Regions from separate parts of the Escherichia fergusonii ATCC 35469 genome, predicted to be linked through region 1. Evidence: predicted binding sites of a transcription regulator. Region 1 holds the regulator's gene; the other holds the start of a gene.
The links. The regulator PurR, encoded in region 1, represses purine synthesis genes. The targets are predictions, from matches to a motif close to CANGCAAACGTTTGCNTG.
Positions count from the first base shown of each region.

Region 2: a site for PurR is predicted at 2,063-2,080, ahead of gltS (sodium/glutamate symporter). Genes of this name have one in related genera too.

Region 1 is NC_011740.1:1,420,807-1,427,202, reverse strand. It holds gene EFER_RS07025 (C40 family peptidase) at 1-599, shown strand, start outside; gene sodB (superoxide dismutase [Fe]) at 805-1,386, shown strand; gene EFER_RS07015 (MFS transporter) at 1,432-2,598, opposite strand; gene cydH (cytochrome bd-I oxidase subunit CydH) at 2,766-2,855, opposite strand; gene purR (HTH-type transcriptional repressor PurR) at 3,152-4,177, shown strand; gene punR (DNA-binding transcriptional activator PunR) at 4,174-5,106, opposite strand; gene punC (purine nucleoside transporter PunC) at 5,220-6,396, shown strand, end outside.
Region 2 is NC_011740.1:4,042,089-4,048,484, reverse strand. It holds gene EFER_RS19720 (AsmA family protein) at 1-498, opposite strand, end outside; gene xanP (xanthine/proton symporter XanP) at 620-2,011, opposite strand; gene gltS (sodium/glutamate symporter) at 2,242-3,447, shown strand; gene EFER_RS24320 (hypothetical protein) at 3,450-4,316, shown strand; gene recG (ATP-dependent DNA helicase RecG) at 4,301-6,382, opposite strand; gene trmH (tRNA (guanosine(18)-2'-O)-methyltransferase TrmH) at 6,388-6,396, opposite strand, start outside.

The sequences.
Region 1 (6,396 bases):
CTAAAAAACGTCTTAACACATCACCCGCTAAAGTCAGCAAAACAGCCAGCCACAAGGCTAAAGCAACCACCAAAAAGGTAACGACTGTCGCCTGGACCGAGAAATGCACACCACGTAAAGGGCGTAAACCAGTCTGTGTAAAAGTGCGTAATGCCGCGCCAGGCACCATTGCTGATGCCCATAAAGCCAGAGTGCAAAAAGCCACTAAAACGGCAATGAACAAACTAATGCAGCAAATTGGCAAACCGTATCGTTGGGGAGGCACGTCTCCACGCACAGGATTTGATTGCAGTGGTCTGGTTTATTACGCCTACAAAGATCTGGTTAAATTCCGCATTCCTCGTACTGCTAATGAGATGTATCACCTGCGTGATGCGGCGCCCATTGAACGCAGTGAATTGAAAAATGGTGATCTGGTGTTCTTTCGTACCCAAGGTCGTGGTACTGCAGATCATGTAGGGGTTTATGTGGGTAACGGAAAATTCATCCAGTCGCCGCGTAGTGGTCAGGAAATCAAAATCACCTCTTTGAGTGAAGATTACTGGCAACGCCATTATGTCGGCGCTCGCCGGGTGATGACCCCACAAACCATCCGCTAAAAATTTACCCTGTTGTGAACGCAACAGGGTAAGTTCATCTTTTGTCTCACCTTTTATTTTGTTACCCTATCCTCACGCACAATAAGGCTATTGTGCGTATACTCGTCATAATTCAGGTTGCATGGGAGATGGTTGCGTTCGCTTACTGTCTGCCTGCCCCCCTAATTAAGTAGAGTAATTCCAATAATGAAGAAGGAGAGTAGCAATGTCGTTTGAATTACCTGCACTACCGTATGCCAAAGATGCATTGGCTCCGCACATCTCTGCGGAAACCATTGAGTACCACTATGGCAAACATCACCAGACGTATGTCACTAACCTGAACAACCTGATCAAAGGTACCGCGTTTGAAGGTAAGTCTCTGGAAGAGATTATTCGTAGCTCTGAAGGTGGCGTATTTAACAACGCCGCTCAGGTCTGGAACCACACCTTCTACTGGAACTGCCTGGCTCCGAATGCTGGCGGTGAACCAACAGGTAAACTCGCGGAAGCCATCGCAGCCTCTTTCGGTAGCTTTGCTGACTTCAAAGCACAGTTTACTGATGCGGCTATCAAAAACTTTGGTTCTGGCTGGACCTGGTTGGTGAAAAACAGCGATGGCAAACTGGCTATCGTGTCGACCTCTAACGCGGGCACTCCGCTGACTACTGACGCGAAACCGCTGCTGACCGTTGACGTCTGGGAACACGCTTACTACATCGACTATCGTAATGCACGTCCTGGCTACCTGGAGCATTTCTGGGCACTGGTAAACTGGGAATTTGCTGCGAAAAACTTCGCTGAGTAATTGTGATAACGCAGAAGGCTTTCCCTTCTGCGTTTTTGTTTGCTATCAACCCGCCACGCATACCGCCTCAGGTTGTTTACGCGCCGAAATAAACACCAACAGTAACGCCACCCCGGCAATGATTGCCCCCATCACCGGAACAAAACTGTAGCCCAGGCCGCCGGATATCACCGCGCCACCAGCTGCCGCACCTAAAGCGTTTCCTAAATTAAACGCCCCAATATTGACCGAAGAAGATAGCCCCGGCGCTTCACTGGCAACGCGCATCACCCGCATTTGCAATGGTGGAACAACAGCAAAGGTAGCCGCCCCCCAGACAACCATCGCGACCGCGGCACCATACTCATTGCGTGCCAGGAATGGAATCAGCAACATAATCACCATCAGCAAGAATAAAAAGCCTTTTAGCGTTCCATTCACAGAGCGATCAGCAAATTTGCCGCCCAGGTAATTGCCGATAGAAAAACCAACACCAATCAACACCAGCATTGCCGTTACGAACACAGGCGTCGCATGGGTAATGGTTTGTAATACAGGAGAGATATAGGTATAGAGCGTAAACATGGCCCCCGCGCCCAGTACCGTGGTCAGCAGTGCTGAGAGCACTTGCGGTCGTAACAGCACACCCAGTTCTTTTTTGACATCTGGCCGTGCCCCTGCCCCACCTTTTGGTAAAGAGAACCAAAGACTGACCATTGAAACCACCCCTAACACTGCCGTTGCCATAAAGGACATTCGCCAGCCAATTGTTTCACCAAGCCAGGTGGCTGCGGGTACGCCACCAATATTAGCCAGCGTCAACCCCATAAACATCGTGGCAACGGCACTCGCCTGCTTGTGCTTAGGCACTACGCTTGCAGCGACAACCGAACCAAGACCGAAGAAGGCGCCATGGTTAAGGCTGGTCAAAATACGTGACAACATTAATGTGGTGTAATCTGGCGCAATCGCAGAAAGTACATTACCAAGCGTAAAGATTGCCATCAGAAAAATCAGGGCGTTACGTCGGGCGCGATGAGAAAGTAACAATGTCATTAAAGGCGCACCAACCATGACTCCCACGGCATAGGCACTAATCAACATACCAGCCGCAGGTATGGAGACATCCACACCACGAGCGATCACAGGCAACAAGCCCATTGGGGAGAATTCCGTTGTCCCAATACCAAATGCGCCAATTGCCAGCGCCAGCAAGGGATAATTTATCTTCATGCTTCGACTCCACGTCTTCGCGTTTTACGCGATACCTAAGTAAGTGGAGAAAAGCATGACATCAATCACAAAATAATGAAAATAACAAATTTACAAAACACTTTTGCAGATTTGCTAACAATTGGAGAAGAGCGAATGAGGGAGAGAATTCTCCCTCGGGGTAAAAATCAGTGCAGAGCTGCGGTCAGACCACCCGCAACGATCAAAGCGAGGACGATTAAGGTCGTAATTAAAGAGTATTTCAGATCATTGCTCATCAAGTTTTCTCCTTTTTATTCCCACACAAAAAGTGATGTAGCGCATTTTTGCATACATTTGGCTAAAAATCTCCCGCCATTTAGCGTGATAACTGTTTTTAGCACTTCCCCTTTTGGTCAAGATCGGCCAAAATTCCACGCTTACAAGTATAGCGTACCGGCCATTGACCCCTTCCTGTCGTTCCGTGTCGTATTTTCCGGCGTGCCGCAACCCTGACGTTGCGCTCAGGGTGTGTAAAGGCAAACGTTTACCTGGCATTTAATGGAGTTATGGATCGGGTCTGGAGTGAGATGTAATGGCAACAATCAAAGATGTAGCGAAGCGAGCAAACGTTTCCACTACAACTGTTTCACACGTAATCAACAAAACACGCTTTGTTGCGGAAGAAACCCGTAATGCCGTCTGGGCAGCAATCAAAGAATTGCATTATTCTCCGAGCGCCGTTGCTCGAAGTCTGAAGGTTAACCACACCAAGTCAATCGGCCTGCTGGCAACCAGTAGTGAAGCTGCTTATTTTGCGGAAATCATTGAAGCGGTTGAGAAAAACTGCTTCCAGAAAGGCTACACGCTGATTTTGGGTAATGCCTGGAACAACCTGGAAAAGCAACGTGCTTACCTTTCCATGATGGCGCAAAAGCGCGTGGATGGATTGCTGGTAATGTGTTCTGAATATCCAGAGCCCTTGCTCACCATGCTGGAAGAGTATCGCCACATCCCAATGGTGGTCATGGATTGGGGTGAGGCAAAAGCTGATTTCACCGATGCCGTGATTGATAACGCTTTTGAAGGCGGATACATGGCAGGTCGTTACCTGATTGAACGTGGACACCGCGATATCGGCGTAATCCCCGGACCTCTGGAACGTAATACCGGCGCGGGTCGTCTGGCAGGCTTTATGAAAGCGATGGAAGAAGCGCTGATTAAAGTGCCGGAAAACTGGATCGTACAGGGAGATTTCGAACCAGAATCTGGTTATCGCGCAATGCAGCAGATTCTTGCGCAAACGCATCGCCCCACGGCAGTTTTCTGTGGTGGCGATATCATGGCCATGGGTGCATTGTGTGCTGCCGATGAAATGGGCCTGCGTGTACCACAAGATATTTCAGTGATCGGTTATGATAACGTGCGCAACGCCCGTTACTTCACGCCAGCACTGACAACTATTCACCAGCCAAAAGATTCACTGGGCGAAACAGCATTCAACATGTTGCTGGACCGTATTGTGAATAAGCGTGAAGAACCGCAATCCATTGAAGTACATCCGCGCCTGATTGAACGTCGTTCTGTCGCAGATGGTCCTTTCCGCGACTATCGTCGTTAAGATGTCTTTGTGGGAGCCGATTCTGGCTCCCGCAACCACTCTTTATTCAGCGTTTCGCTGTCTCCCAGATAATCCAGCAACCAGGCGAGCGCTGGTGACATATCGTTTTGCTGCCAGGTAAGACAACAGGCAGCGTCCGGGAATGGATTTTCAAGCTGTAGCGCTACCCATTTACCGCTGTCGATCCACGGCTTGGCAAAATGCGTAGGTACCATCGCCATGCATAACCCAGCGGAAATACAGGTAGCTGAAGACTCCCAGTCCGGTACCACTACCCTTTTTTGGTTATCCAACAACCAGGTAATACGTTTTGGTAGATTTCTTGATGTGTCTTCACGCACCAACGAGGGCCAGTTGCGCAACGTATCATCACTTAATGGCCCCGGCATTGCTGCCAGTGGATGATGACTGGCAACCACGCAACACCAACTCAACATTCCCATATCGCGAAACGTATAGCGCCCCCCTACAGGAATCGCTTGTGTCGCGCCTATAGCCAGTTCCACACGTCCGTCAGCCAGTGCATCCCAGACACCATTGAAGACTTCCTGGAATACGCGCAATTCAACATCGTCAAAATGACGGTAAAAATCGACGATCAATTGACGTGTACGTTCTGGACGAACAATGTTATCCACCGCGATGGCCAACTCACCTCGCCACCCATTGGCAATTTGCTGGCATTGTTGTCGCGTGATCTGCATTTTTTTGATAACAGATCGCCCCTCTTTCAGAAACCATGCTCCCGCCGGAGTCAGTTCTACATCACGGTGTCGGCGTTCGAAAAGAGGCACCGCTAACCATTCTTCCAGTTGTCTTACGGTATAGCTGACGGCAGAAGGCACTCGATGTAATTCCTGTGCTGCTGCGCTAAAGCTGCCATTGCGCGCCACCGCATCAACCACTTCAAGAGAGTATTCAGACCACATATTCTGCCTACAAAATTTTTGAAATCACCCGTCAAATATTAACGTTTCACAATCAGAATTTCACTCCCTACACTTTGCGCCGATGTCTTACTGATAACTACAGAGAATGAATTATGCAACCTGGGAAAGGATTTTTAGTCTGGCTGGCAGGTTTAAGCGTACTCGGTTTCCTGGCAACCGATATGTATTTACCTGCTTTCGCCGCTATACAGGCAGATCTGCAAACCCCGGCTTCTGCCGTTAGTGCCAGTCTCAGTCTGTTTCTGGCGGGCTTTGCCGTCGCGCAGCTGTTATGGGGACCGCTATCAGACCGTTATGGTCGTAAACCAATACTGCTGCTTGGCCTGACCATCTTTGCCCTCGGAAGTTTGGGGATGCTGTGGGTCACTAACGCTGTAGGATTACTCGTTTTGCGCTTTATCCAGGCGATTGGTGTCTGTGCCGCAGCGGTTATCTGGCAGGCACTGGTGACCGATTATTATCCTTCACAAAAAGTTAACCGTATTTTCGCCACGATTATGCCGCTGGTGGGGTTATCTCCTGCCCTGGCGCCGTTAGTGGGAAGCTGGCTACTGGTGCATTTTTCATGGCAATCCATTTTTGCCACGCTGTTTGCCATCACTGTCTTGTTGATGATTCCTGCTCTGCGCCTTAAACCTGCGCGTAAAAATCAGGAAAATAAGCAGCAGTCACTCACTTTCACTACCCTGCTGCGTTCAAAGGCTTACCGTGGCAATGTGCTGATTTATGCAGCGTGTTCTGCCAGCTTTTTCGCCTGGCTGACAGGTTCGCCATTCATTCTCAGTGAAATGGGTTACACCCCGGCGGTGATTGGTTTGAGTTATGTTCCACAGACTATCGCTTTCCTGATTGGTGGTTATGGTTGCCGTGCGGCATTGCAGAAATGGCATGGCCAGCAAATGTTGCCCTGGTTATTGGTACTGTTTGCGCTGAGCGTTATTGCCACCTGGGCGACCAGCTTTATCAATCACGTTTCGCTGGTTGAAATTTTAATTCCGTTCTGTGTGATGGCGATTGCCAATGGTGCGATCTACCCGATTGTTGTGGCGCAGGCGTTACGTCCGTTCCCGCAAGCGACCGGACGTGCAGCTGCGTTGCAAAATACTCTGCAGTTGGGATTATGCTTTCTCGCAAGCCTGGTGGTTTCCTGGCTTATCAGCACCCCGTTACTGACCACAACCAGCGTGATGTTAGCCACTGTTGTGTTGGTTACTGTGGGCTATAAGATGCAAAGCCATGCAGAAACTGCGAACGAATGCTGTCAGCGTA
Region 2 (6,396 bases), 2.0 Mb from region 1:
AAATTGTGCTTTGCTACCCAGCACCTTGCCGGCTTCAGGCTGCCAGGGAATAACACCACCACTAACGCGTTGGGCGCTCAGATTCCACTCGCTACCGGGGCTGTTAAATGCCATATCCCGTAATTGCAAACGATCGGCCTTAAATGGCAGTGGTGCCGTGTGACTGGTGAGATTGAGCGTTCCGTCCTCTAACAGAATGGTATCGACATAACCTGGCTCGCTGAGTTGACGGCTACTTAACCCTATATCGACCCGTTTAGCGACCAACGTCGCAGGTTGTCCATCACGTCCAAAAGTCACATTCTCCAGCAGAACATGTGATGGAGCGGAGAAACGATGATCGATAGCATCGAACTCAAGATGATAACTACTGTTTTCGGATACCCAGGCACTGACTTGCTCCGCGCCCCATCGTGTCTGCAACAGAAAATAGAGGCCAAAAACCACTACGACAATAGCGATCAGCACATAGAGAATCAGCTTCCCAAGAAATTTCATGGTGTTCCATCCCGTGAAATGAACATAAGGGAGTTATGCACGATTTGTGCGCATTCCTCAAGGCGGGAATAGTGAAAGAGGATGACTGCGGCGGTAGAAATATCTTACCGCCGCAAGGAATTTACTGTTTTTCCGGCGGGAAAATCAGGTTCAGCGCAATGGCAGTAATACCGCCTGCGGCGATCCCGGAGGAGAGCAGGTTTTTCAGCCAGTCAGGAGCAAACTGCAAAATCAGTGGCTGCTGAGAAACACCCAGACCGACCGCCAGAGACAGAGCAATAATCAGAATTGCCCGGCGGTTTAGCGGCTCACGGGAGACAATACGCACACCTGATGCTGCGATAGTACCAAACATTACCAGCGTCGCGCCGCCCAGCACAGGTTCAGGAATATGTTGCACAAATCCACTTACTGCCGGGAACAGGCCGAGCAAAATCAACATCAGCGCCACAACAAAACCAACATAACGGCTGGCAACACCTGTTAACTGAATCACACCATTGTTTTGTCCAAAACAGGAGTTCGGGAAGGTGTTAAATACCGCCGACACAAATGAGTTCAGACCATTCGCCAGCACGCCGCCTTTCAGACGTTTCATGTATAGCGGACCAGAAACAGGCTGTTCCGAAACGTCAGAGGTCGCCGTGATATCGCCAATAGTTTCCAGAGAGGTGATCATAAAGACCAGCATCAGTGGCAGCAGCAGGCTCCATTCAATGCCAAGACCGTAATAGAGCGGCGTTGGCACCATAATCAGCTCTTGCGTCATCGGTTCGTTGCTTTCTGGCAACATGCCCATAAACCATGCCAGCGCATATCCGGCCGCCATCGCAATCACCAGTGAGGCCACGCGTAAGTAGGGGTTGCGCTGACGGTTAAGCAGGATAATTAAGGCTAAGACCACGCCTGCCAGCAGCAGATTTTTCGGTGCGCCGAAGGTGTTATCGCTCATGGCTGCGTAACCGCCGCCAATGGACGTTAACCCAACCTGAATTAGCGACAGGCCGATAATCATCACCACAACGCCAGAAACCAGCGGCGTAATAATGCGGCGCGCCAGATGCAGAACGCGGGAGATCACCATCTCGGTGCAACTTGCCAGCATCAACGTGCCGAACAAAGCCGCCATCATGGTAGGAACATCAGCACCACCGGTCTTAAGCGCCGTACCGCCCATAATCAGAGGGGCAACAAAGTTGAAGCTGGTGCCCTGAATAGACAACAGCCCGGAGCCAACCGGGCCCCAGGCCTTAATTTGAATAATCGACGCCACACCGGAGGCAAACAGCGACATACTAATAATGTGTTGTGTGTCTTGTGCCGGTAAACCCAGCGCCTGGCAGATTAATAGCGCTGGCGTGATCACCGCAACGAACATCGCCAGCAGATGCTGGCAGGCGGCAAACAGGGTTTGAGGAAGCGGCGGACGATCTTCAAGACGGTAAATCAACTCGCTGCTTTGAGTCTGCGCAATCGGTTGCGCATTTTCTGACTCGAGGGTGGAAACAGACATCGAAAACAATCCCGTGGTAGCAAAGAGGGCATTTTAGCTGACCATAGACCAAAAGCAAACGTTTGCCAGTGATTACGCTAAATATTTAAATGCAATAAATGAACTTTTTTATATAACTTTTGCCTCTTTTCTGCTTAAAATCCATGCCATTTTTCTGTTAACAGCTGAGAATCGAACCAGGAAAGCATGACTCTGCAGGAGTGGTGCGTGCACAAAGGAGCTATCTATCTATGTTTCATCTCGACACTTTATCAACGCTTGTTGCCGCAACGCTGACGTTGCTGCTGGGGCGCAAGTTAGTCCATTCCGTCTCCTTTTTGAAGAAATACACCATACCGGAACCTGTTGCTGGCGGTTTGCTGGTTGCACTTGCGTTGCTGGTGCTGAAAAAAAGTATGGGCTGGGAAGTCAACTTTGATATGTCCCTGCGCGATCCGTTAATGCTGGCTTTCTTCGCCACCATTGGTTTGAACGCCAACCTTGCCAGTCTGCGCGCTGGTGGGCGTGTGGTTGGTATTTTCCTGATTGTGGTTGTTGGCCTATTGGTGATGCAAAATGCCATTGGCATTGGTATGGCTAGCCTGTTAGGGCTTGATCCACTGATGGGGCTGCTGGCCGGTTCTATTACTCTTTCGGGCGGTCACGGTACGGGCGCTGCGTGGAGTAAATTGTTCATTGAACGCTATGGCTTCTCCAATGCGACGGAAGTGGCGATGGCCTGTGCGACGTTTGGTCTGGTGCTGGGCGGCTTGATTGGCGGTCCGGTAGCGCGCTATCTGGTGAAACACTCCACCACGCCGAACGGTATTCCAGATGACCAGGAAGTCCCGACGGCGTTCGAAAAGCCGGATGTGGGCCGCATGATCACCTCGCTGGTGCTGATTGAAACTATCGCGCTGATTGCTATCTGCCTGACGGTGGGGAAAATTGTTGCGCAACTTTTGGCTGGCACTGCTTTTGAACTGCCGACCTTCGTCTGTGTACTGTTTGTTGGCGTGATTCTGAGCAACGGTCTGTCAATGATGGGCTTTTACCGCGTCTTTGAGCGTGCGGTATCCGTGCTTGGTAACGTAAGCCTGTCGTTGTTCCTGGCGATGGCGCTGATGGGGCTGAAACTATGGGAGCTGGCTTCGCTGGCGCTGCCGATGCTGGCGATTCTGGTGGTACAGACCATCTTCATGGCGTTGTATGCCATCTTCGTTACCTGGCGCATGATGGGCAAAAACTACGATGCGGCGGTGCTGGCTGCGGGTCACTGTGGTTTTGGCCTCGGTGCAACGCCAACGGCAATCGCCAACATGCAAGCAATCACCGAACGTTTTGGCCCGTCGCACATGGCGTTCCTGGTCGTGCCGATGGTTGGTGCGTTCTTTATCGATATCGTCAATGCGCTGGTGATTAAGCTGTATTTAATGTTGCCGATTTTTGCGGGTTAAAAATGAAAAAGCGTCGGAAGGAACCGGAAACGCTACGTGAACACTGTCGCCATATTTTTGGTGATGAGCCGCCAGTGCTCTGTGTATGGGAAACGGAATTTGATTACGCAGATGCCGAACTCAAGGCGCTGGCGGCTAAAGAGTGGCAGCAGATCAGCGAATGGGATTTGAGTGCTTACTATGTACTCAATCTCGTTTATAACGAACCGATGCAAATAGAGCTGTTTCGCTATCTGTTTCCGCTATGCCTGGCGCAATGGCATGAAACCGTTTTAGCTGGCGGTTATGGTGATCACTTCGAAGAATCCTTAATGAAGGCATTGCGTCGGCCCTACCTCTGGCAGGAGATGATGAATACTTCCCAACGCCAGCAGGTACGGCAATTTTTACTGGAAACCGCGTTGCAGCGTATGGATAACGAGCGTGGTTTCAATAATGTTCTTTGCTGGCTGGCGGTATTCAATACTCTGGGCGGGGCCGCGCCGTTAATTCATTCTCTCTGGTCACGCTGGTGGGTGCTGGATACGCCGGGAAAAGCGGTGTGTGCTATTCAGTATGCCGCGCATCTAATTTATCCCATAGAAGCCAATCCGTTATGGTTGCAAGAATGGTTAGGCTGGGGGCATCCATTAGGTCATAAAGATGGCTGGTCCTCTGAGAATCGCGCTTTTCTTCGCCAAATGTTAACACCTGAAATGATTGTGGCTGGCGTACAGGCAGCGGCTGAAATTCTGCGTGGTGAAGCGGAAGGCGCAATGGCGGCGCGAATTGCGCAGGATGCGTATGAGGCAATGGATATCATCACTATCCAGATTGAAGATTTACTGCGTGACTTGTCTTGTGATGAGTCTGGTCATGCATTCGAGTAACGTTCCGTTTCCGGCATCCAGCGTTCTATCAGGGCTTTTGCCTGCTGTGGGTAACGTTCGTGAATGTGGCGTGCCAGGCGCTGAACTTCCGGGATCATCGCCTGATCGCGCAGCAAATCCGCCACTTTAAATTCAGCATTACCCGTCTGGCGCGTACCTAACAATTCGCCAGGGCCGCGAATCTCCAGATCTTTTTGTGCAATCACAAAACCGTCGTTGCTGTCGCGCAGCACTTGCAGGCGGATTTGCGCGGTTTTGGAGAGCGGCGTTTTGTAGAGCAGCACACAGTGAGAAGCCACCGCGCCACGACCTACACGCCCACGTAGCTGGTGCAACTGCGCCAGACCCAGACGCTCCGGGTTTTCGATGATCATCAGGCTGGCGTTAGGCACATCAACGCCGACTTCAATAACAGTAGTGGCAACCAGCAGGTGTAACTCGCCTTGTTTAAATGACGCCATGACGGCCTGCTTCTCGGCTGGCTTCATCCGTCCGTGTACCAGGCCAATATTCAACTCTGGTAGCGCCAGTTTCAACTCTTCCCAGGTAGCTTCCGCCGCCTGCGCTTCCAGTAACTCTGACTCTTCAATCAACGTACAAACCCAGTATGCCTGACGACCTTCAGTCATGCAGGCGTGGCGCACGCGGTCAATAATGTCGTTACGACGGGTATCCGGGATTGCCACAGTCGTCACTGGCGTGCGGCCTGGCGGCAGTTCATCAATGATCGAGGTATCGAGATCGGCATACGCGGTCATCGCCAGCGTGCGGGGGATCGGCGTGGCGGTCATGATCAACTGATGCGGATGGAAGCCCTGCTGCTGGCCTTTCTCCCATAACGCCAGACGCTGATGCACGCCAAAACGATGCTGTTCATCGATAATCACCAGCGCCAGGCCGTTAAACTGCACCTGTTCCTGGAAAATGGCGTGAGTGCCAACAATCATCTGTACCTGACCGCTGGCGATGGCTTCTTGCTGAGCCAGCCGTGCTTTACCTTTCTGTTTACCGGCGAGCCAGCCCACTTCGATACCGAGCGGTTCAAACCAGTTGCGGAAGTTATTGGCGTGCTGCTCGGCGAGTAATTCGGTTGGTGCCATCAATGCCACCTGTTTGCCGTGCGCAATCGCACGCAACGCGGCGAGGGCGGCGACCAGCGTTTTACCGGAACCTACATCGCCCTGCACCAGGCGCATCATCGGCACATCCAGCGCCATATCGCGCTCGATCTCCGCCACCACGCGTGCCTGTGCGCCCGTTGGCTTGAACGGTAAGGCTGCGAGGAGTTTATTTTTCAGCGCGTCATTGGCGCTCAGCGGCTGGGCATGAAAACGCTGTGCTCCGGCACGTAAGGCTAACATGCTGAGGTTGTGCGCCAGCAACTCTTCCAGAATCAGCCGGCGTTGTGCCGGATGCTGCCCGGTTTCGAGATCGCTAAGCTGTAGCGTCGGCGGCGGGCGGTGCAAAGTGCGCAACGCTTCCGGTAGCGTCATCATTCCTTGTGACAGTTCCGGCGGCAGGAGTTCTTCAATGGCGCAGGTGTCGAGCAGATCCAGCGCCTGGTCGGTTAATTTACGCAGCGTGGCCTGCTTTACGCCTTCCGTTGTTGGATAAACCGGCGTGAGCGTCTCCTGCAACTCTGGTGTACTGAGATCGCCCTGCACGCGGTATTCCGGGTGGATCATCTCCGCACCATATTTACCGCGCTTTGCTTCTCCATAGGCCAGCACACGGCGGCCCGTCGCCAGGCTATTTTTCATTGCCGCGTTGAAGTTGAAAAAGCGCATGGTGAGAATGCCGGAACCGTCGCTGATCTGGCAGGTCATCATCCGCCGACCGCCGAAGGAGATATTGCAATTCAGCACTTCGCCTTCCACCGTGGCGTAAACGCCCGGCAGTAGTTCACCGATGGGGTAGAGATGGGTGCGATCTTCGTAGCGCAGAGGAAGGTGTAAGAGTAAATCCTGCACGGTATGCAGATTGATTTTCGCCAGCTTATTACTTTGCGCCGCGCCAACGCCCGTTAGCGAACTGAGCGGAACAGCATCTAACAGGCGACCTTTCATGGCGCTTACCCTGC